One region of the Janthinobacterium sp. GW823-FHT01H08 genome, then DNA from elsewhere that is predicted to be linked to it. Evidence: predicted binding sites of a transcription regulator. Region 1 holds the regulator's gene; each other region holds the start of a gene.
The links. Region 1 encodes sigma-54, which starts transcription at its own class of promoters, with help from an activator protein. Its sites were predicted from a motif close to TGGCANGNAANCTGCTTT; they were not measured.
Positions count from the first base shown of each region.

Region 2: AC3RCG_RS05910 (beta-propeller fold lactonase family protein) is a predicted target of sigma-54. The motif match lies at 1,220-1,237, and genes of this name have one in related genera.
Region 3: AC3RCG_RS02540 (EDSAP-1 family PEP-CTERM protein) is a predicted target of sigma-54. The motif match lies at 1,263-1,280, and genes of this name have one in related genera.

Region 1 covers NZ_CM179504.1:816,287-818,555, forward strand. The annotation lists gene lptB (LPS export ABC transporter ATP-binding protein) at 1-307, shown strand, start outside; gene AC3RCG_RS03630 (RNA polymerase factor sigma-54) at 312-1,790, shown strand; gene hpf (ribosome hibernation-promoting factor, HPF/YfiA family) at 1,860-2,219, shown strand.
Region 2 covers NZ_CM179504.1:1,305,251-1,307,519, reverse strand. The annotation lists gene AC3RCG_RS05910 (beta-propeller fold lactonase family protein) at 199-1,155, opposite strand; gene AC3RCG_RS05905 (TonB-dependent receptor family protein) at 1,360-2,269, shown strand, end outside.
Region 3 covers NZ_CM179504.1:582,325-584,593, reverse strand. The annotation lists gene AC3RCG_RS02555 (dodecin) at 86-292, shown strand; gene AC3RCG_RS02550 (hypothetical protein) at 308-619, opposite strand; gene AC3RCG_RS02545 (hypothetical protein) at 782-1,156, shown strand; gene AC3RCG_RS02540 (EDSAP-1 family PEP-CTERM protein) at 1,368-2,269, shown strand, end outside.

The DNA.
Region 1 (2,269 bases):
CGGCGAGCGCCGCCGCGTGGAAATCGCCCGCGCCCTGGCCACCGATCCCCGTTTCGTGCTGCTCGACGAACCGTTCGCCGGCGTCGATCCGATCGCCGTGATCGAGATCCAGCGCATCGTGCGCTTCTTGAAGGAGCGCAATATCGGCGTGCTGATCACCGATCATAATGTGCGCGAGACGCTGGGTATTTGCGACCGTGCCTACATCATCAACCAGGGCTCGGTACTGGCGTCGGGGCGCCCCGACGACATCATCGCGAACGAGTCGGTACGCCGGGTCTATCTGGGCGAACACTTCCGCATGTAAGCCAATGAAACAATCATTGCAGCTGCGCACTTCGCAGCATTTGGCACTGACGCCGCAGTTGCAGCAATCGATACGCCTGTTGCAATTGTCTACTCTGGAATTGCACCAGGAACTCGAGCAACTGTTGACGGACAATCCCTTGCTCGAGCGCCTCGACGATCCGCTCGACCGTTCGCTGCGCCTGCTGTCCGACGGGGCCTTGAGCTCCACGGCCGCGCCGGCCGAAGCGCCGCCCCAGCCGCCAGGCCAGGAGGCGCCCGCGGCGCCGGCCGAAGCGGAAACCTTTGACGGCGAGGCGGGCGAGGGCCCGGCCGCCGCGGATGGCGGCGACAGCGACTGGAGCGAAGCGAGCCGGGGCAAGGCGCCCGACGACGAAGATTCCCGCCCGCAACTGGAGGCCCATCACTGCACCCTGCGCGAACACCTGATGGAGCAGATGCGCGTGACGGTGCTCGAATTGCGCGACCGCGCGCTGGTCGAGCTGATCATCGACGCGCTCGACGACAATGGCTACCTGGAAGAGTCGCTCGACGACATCCTGGCGCGTCTGCCGGAAGAGCTGGAAATCGATGCCGACGAGATGCGCACGGCCTTGTCGCTGCTGCAAAGTTTCGATCCGCCCGGCGTGGGCGCGCGCAATGCGTCCGAATGCCTGGCGCTGCAAATCAAGCGCTTGCCGCACATTGCCATGGTGACGCGGCGCATGGCCCTCGTCATCGTGGAAAAGCACCTGGCCTGGTTTGCCCAGCGCGATTTCAACAAGCTGAAAAAAGCCCTCGATTGCGACGATGAAGACTTGCGTGAAGCGCAGACGGTAATTCGCCAGTGCAACCCGCATCCGGGCGCCGTGTTCGCTGCGGACGTGTCCGATTACGTGGTGCCCGACGTCGTCGTCAAGCGCGCGCGCAATGGCTGGCAAGTGACCCTGAACAACGACGTCATGCCGCGCCTGCGCGTCAACGCCATGTACGCCAACTTGCTCAAGCAGGGCAAGGGCGAGGGCGCCATGGGTGCACAGTTGCAGGAAGCCAAGTGGCTGATCAAGAATATGCGCCAGCGCTTCGACACGATTCTGCGCGTGGCGCAGGCGATAGTAGAAAGACAAAAGAACTTTTTCTCGCATGGGGCCGTTGCCATGCGCCCCCTTGTGCTCCGTGAAATAGCTGATACACTGGGTTTACACGAGAGTACTATCTCGCGGGTAACAACTCAAAAGTACATGCTGACCCCGCACGGCATGTTCGAGTTGAAATATTTCTTTGGTAGCCACGTCGCCACCGAAGCGGGGGGCGAAGCGTCATCGACGGCGATACGGGCATTGATCGTGCAACTGACAGGAGCAGAAGACCCTAAAAATCCTTTATCCGACAGTAAGATTGCGGACATGCTGGGGGAACAAGGCATGGTGATTGCGCGACGTACTGTTGCCAAATACCGGGAAGCGTTAAAAATTCCGCCAGTGAGCCTGCGTAAGTGTTTGTAAGTTTTTTTCGGTTCCTCTGCGGGCCGGATACGATGGACCGCACGAACCCGATCATCTTTAGGAGTGTGTATGAATCTCACCATCAGCGGACATCATCTCGAAGTGACACCAGCCATCCGTGAATACGTACAAACGAAGCTGGAGCGCGTGAAACGTCATTTCGATCAAGTTATCGATATCGCCGTGATTCTGACCGTGGATAACCTCAAAGAGAAAGAAAAACGTCAAAAGGCCGAAGTCAACCTGCGTCTGAGTGGCAAAACTGTCTATGTGGAAAGCCTGGCGCACGACCTGTATGCCGCGATCGATACCCTGATCGACAAGCTCGATAGGCAAGTGATGAAATACAAAACCAAAGTGCAAGGGCACGGTAAAGAGGCGATCAAGCATCTGCCAGACAGTTCGGAAGAAGAATTCGCCCCCGCCTAAGCGGCCCGCGACTTTCAACCGGCTGTGATCAACTAAGGGCGCACATTGCG
Region 2 (2,269 bases), 490 kb from region 1:
CCCTGTTACAAGGGCGCGGCTTCAATACCGGTGTGCTTTTCGGCGCATGCCCGGGCTTGAGCCGCGGGAGCGAGCCTGTTTGCGTTTTGAACAAGGTGAAGGCATCCTGTTCCAATCCGGGCCAGCCCTGCTGCTGCGGCCCGTCGCCGCTGCACAATGGAACAGGTGTACCAGACTGGAACACCTGTTCCTGTAACGCTACCGAATCACCACGCCCCATGGCAATTCGCCGACGGCGATATCGGCCACCTTGCGCGCGCTGGCCGTATCGATGACGGAGACGCTGTTCGAGCGGCCATTGGCCACGTACAGCTTGGCCCCGTCGGGCGTGATGGCCATGTTCCACGGGCGCTTGCCGACGGGAATGGTGGCCGTCACCTGCTTGCTGGCCGTATCGATCACCATCACCGTGCCGTCCGTGCCATTTGATACATACACTTGCTTGCCACCGGGATGGACGACGATGCCATTCGCATTCTTGCCCGCTGGAATGGTGGCAATGGCCTTGCGCGCCGTCATATCGATCACGTAGACGGCATTGACCAGTTCGCACGCCACGTAGGCAAGGCCCGAATCCGGACTGAAACCGATGCCGCGCGGACGCAAGCCCACGGCAATGGACGCGACCTGGCGGCGTTGCGCCACGTCGATGACATCGACTTGCTCGGCCTCTTCCGCACTGACCAGCAGCCAGCGCCCATCGGGACTGAACACGGCATGTTCCGGGTTGCGTCCCTGCACCTTGATATCGGCAAGCACGACGCCCGTCTGGCCATCGAGCAAGGCCACGCTATTGTTTTCCTCGACGGCCACGGCCACGTAACGACCGTCGTGCGAGGCGCTCACGCCTTCGGGCGACTTGCCCAGCGCCACCATGCGGACTGGTGCGCCAGCTTCGTTATCGATCAGCAGCAAGGCGCTGCTGGCCGCATCGGTGACAAACAATTGCCGCCCGGTGGGGTCGGCGGCGATGCCGCGCGGACGCTTGCCTGCGGCGATCTGGCGCACGACCTGGTCGGTCGCCGTGTCGATCACGCTCACGGTGCCCGATTTTTCATTGGGGACATAGGCAAAAGGAGCGGCCTGGAGGGCCGTGCTGAAGAGCGCAGGCAGCAGCCAGCACACCTGGCGCAAGCGCGGGAAGAAGTTGGGCATAATCACCTTTTCAATGGCAAAACACAGGAAAAGCGCGCGGTAGCGGCGCATCTGATAATTGCTGCATGCAAACGCCGTGCCACTGACACGCGTATAATTTCCGCCCACCAATGGAGACATGGCAGGCATATTGCTTGATACAACTATGCAGACCTGCGCCGCTCACGCGCTCAAGCAGGCTTTTATTCACATTGGAGAATCCGCATGCAGCATCGTTTCCGCCTGAACACCATCGCCAGCCTGTTTGTCGCCGGCAGCGCCACCCTGGCCCCCCACGTCTTTGCCGCCGAGCCCGCTGACTTGGCCGCCGGGCAACTCATGGATACGGTGGTCATCAGCGGCAGCCGCATCGCCCACCCCAGCCAGGAAGTGCCCGCGTCCATCGACGTCGTCGACAGCGCCCGCATCCAGGAGGGCCAAATCCGCGTCAATGCCTCGGAAGCGCTGGCCGCCGTGCCGGGTCTGGTCGTACAAAACCGCCAAAACTACGCGCAAGACTTGCAAATCTCGTCGCGCGGCTTCGGCGCCCGTTCGGCCTTCGGCGTGCGCGGCGTCAAGCTGATCAGCGACGGCATTCCCGCCAGCATGCCCGACGGGCAAGGCCAGGCCGCCACCTTCAACCTCGATACGGCCGAGCGCATCGAAGTGCTGCGCGGGCCGTTTTCTGCCATCTATGGCAACCATTCGGGCGGCGTGATCCAGCTGTTTTCCAAGGATGGGAAAAATCCCCCCTCCGTCGAACTGAACGTGACGGGCGGCAGCTTCGGCACCAGCAAGGTGGACCTGTCGGCGCAGGGCCAGGCAGGCGGCATCGGCTACGTGCTCGACGGTTCGCGCTTCCGCACGGATGGCTTTCGAGACCACAGCGCCGCCACGCGCGAACAGGCGTTCGGCAAGATCACGGTCAAGCCGAATACGGACAGCAAGCTGACCATCGTCGCCAACAGCCTGCACCAGGGCAATACGCAAGATCCGCTGGGCGCCACCTGGGCCACGTTTTCCCGCGATCCGCGCGCCGGCGAAATCGATGCGAGCGACACGCAAAACCCGAAACGCACCCTGGCCGAACGCTACAACACGCGCAAGAGCATCGACCACCAGCAAATCGGCGCCA
Region 3 (2,269 bases), 230 kb from region 1:
CTATCAGCACATTTAGGCGCAAGATGAGCACGTGCCTGCGCAAAGCAGGCTCCCGATGTCTGGCTTGCCTACCTGGGGAAATATCATGTCCGCACACACTTACAAGCTGATCGAACTGGTGGGAACGTCGACCGAGAGCAGCGATCAGGCGATACGCGATGCCATTGCCAAGGCGGCGCTGACGGTCAAGCACATGGACTGGTATGAAGTGACGGAATCGCGCGGGCATATCGTCGATGGCAAGGTGGCGCATTTCCAGGTCACGCTGAAGGTCGGCTTCCGGCTCGAATAACGTACTGCGGCGCAGTCACCGCCGCCCGACCGTTCCCCGGCTCTCCAGCCACTCCCGGCCGCCGGCCTCCAGCGCGGCCTCGATCACCTTGTCCGGCAAGCTGTAGACGGTCGCCCAGCTGGCCCGGCCATCCTGCGTGTTGGCGGGAAAGCTGTGCGTCTCGATCGGCCAGTGGTATTTGCGTTTCAGCGCCTTGACGATGGCGGCCAGGGAGACGCGGCCTTGCAGCGGTTCGGCGCCGGACTGGTCGCGGTTCGACAGCAGCACGGCCAGGACCTGGCCGCGGCCCGTGCGCGCGCCGGGGAAGGTGGGGATTTTGTTTGCCATGGCCTATTTTACCGGGCAATGATCGGGCGAGAGGTGATGTGCCGCACCTTTGATCTGGCGCAAGCGGCGCAGTGACTTTACGGCCACGATGGACATTCCGCCAGGCGTGCCAGCGCCCCTCTGCCAGCCTGGGCCTATCATCATGGGGCACAGGAGCCTATCATGCACAGCCTGAACATCCACGCCATGCAATGGCAGCCCGTTGCCGATATTTCCGCCGTCGATCCGCTGCTGCCCGAGGATCTTGCCTGCTTTCGCGAACTGCGCGATGTGCTGCAACGCTATGGCGCGCTCGACCGCTTCGGCATTTCCCTGATCCACCGCCATTTCGACATCGCCGACGACGAGGAACTGATGGAATACACGGATGCGCAAGCACGCACCCTGACGGTAAAACCTGTCAAGAAAAGCGACATCGACTGGCAGCACACGACGATTACCAACTGGAAATTGACGGAAGGCGAGGAAGTGGCGCGCATCGGTTGCGGTTGCGCGCGCAATTCGGGCGGCCACCTGGGCTATCACCGCGGTACCTGAGGCTGGCCGGCGCTGCCCGCCAGGCGGCGTCGGCCTTTCTTACACTTTACCCTCTCCAGCTCAGCCCGCTTTACGCAAGTGTTTGATTCAATATGCTTTTCTTGTGTGGCACGCAAGCTGCTTATCACTGTCTACGAGATGAGTCCAGGCAAGCCATTCTGGATTCTTTGTCCCCCGGATTTCCCGAGACTGACTACGATAAGAGGCTGCGATGAACGTCGATCACACACGAAACAAGACCCTGGGTTGGCTGGGCGCACTGGCGGCGGCAAGTCTGCTGGCCAGCGGTCAGGCGCAGGCAGGCGCGTACGGCCTGGCCGTCAACGAATTGAACAATTTCCGTATCACCACCAGCGCCGGCGCGCTGTCGCTGGCTGGCGCCAACCGCAATGCCAGCGACAGCGCCTTTTTCGAAGGCGGCGTGGCCGTCAATCCGCGCGCCGTCAATACGGGTCCGGCCGCCAACGCCGATGTGCTGCAAGTATGTTCGGGCGGCGGCTGCAGCGGCTTGCCGCAAAACCACTACGCGCCCAGCCCCAGCTCCACCCTGGAGTTCGCCCGCGGCGATGCGCACGCCTTCGGCAACATGCTCAACGGCACCGGCTCGACCGTGAGCGCCGTGGCGGAAGCACAGCGCAACACGGTGGGCGCCGCCACGGCCACGGCCGGCGACACGCTGACCGGCTCCGTCAACCTGACCCTGTCGAGCGCCGGCTTCATCACCTTCAGCTTCATGGGCCGACGCGACCTGCGCACCAGCGTGACGACCATGGGCGACAAGTCGAACGTGTCGATCATGGATATCTTCAATATCTCGTGCAATGCCGCCAGTCCCGTCGGCTGCCTGTCGCATGCGAATGCCGACGGCGTGATCTTCCAGTTCGCGCCTGATGGCGATGCCAGTAATGGCAGCGACATCAATGGCAACCATACGGTCGGCAGCCTGGACCCGTTCAGCCTGAACATGACGGCCGGCACCAACGACCCGGCCACCGGGCGCGCCTTCACGAATGGCTTCGCGATGTTTTCCCTGACCTCGAATTTCGCCCTGCCCGCCGGCAGCTACACCTTGAATTTTTCCAAGTCCACGCGCACCGACATCGTCGTCATCGA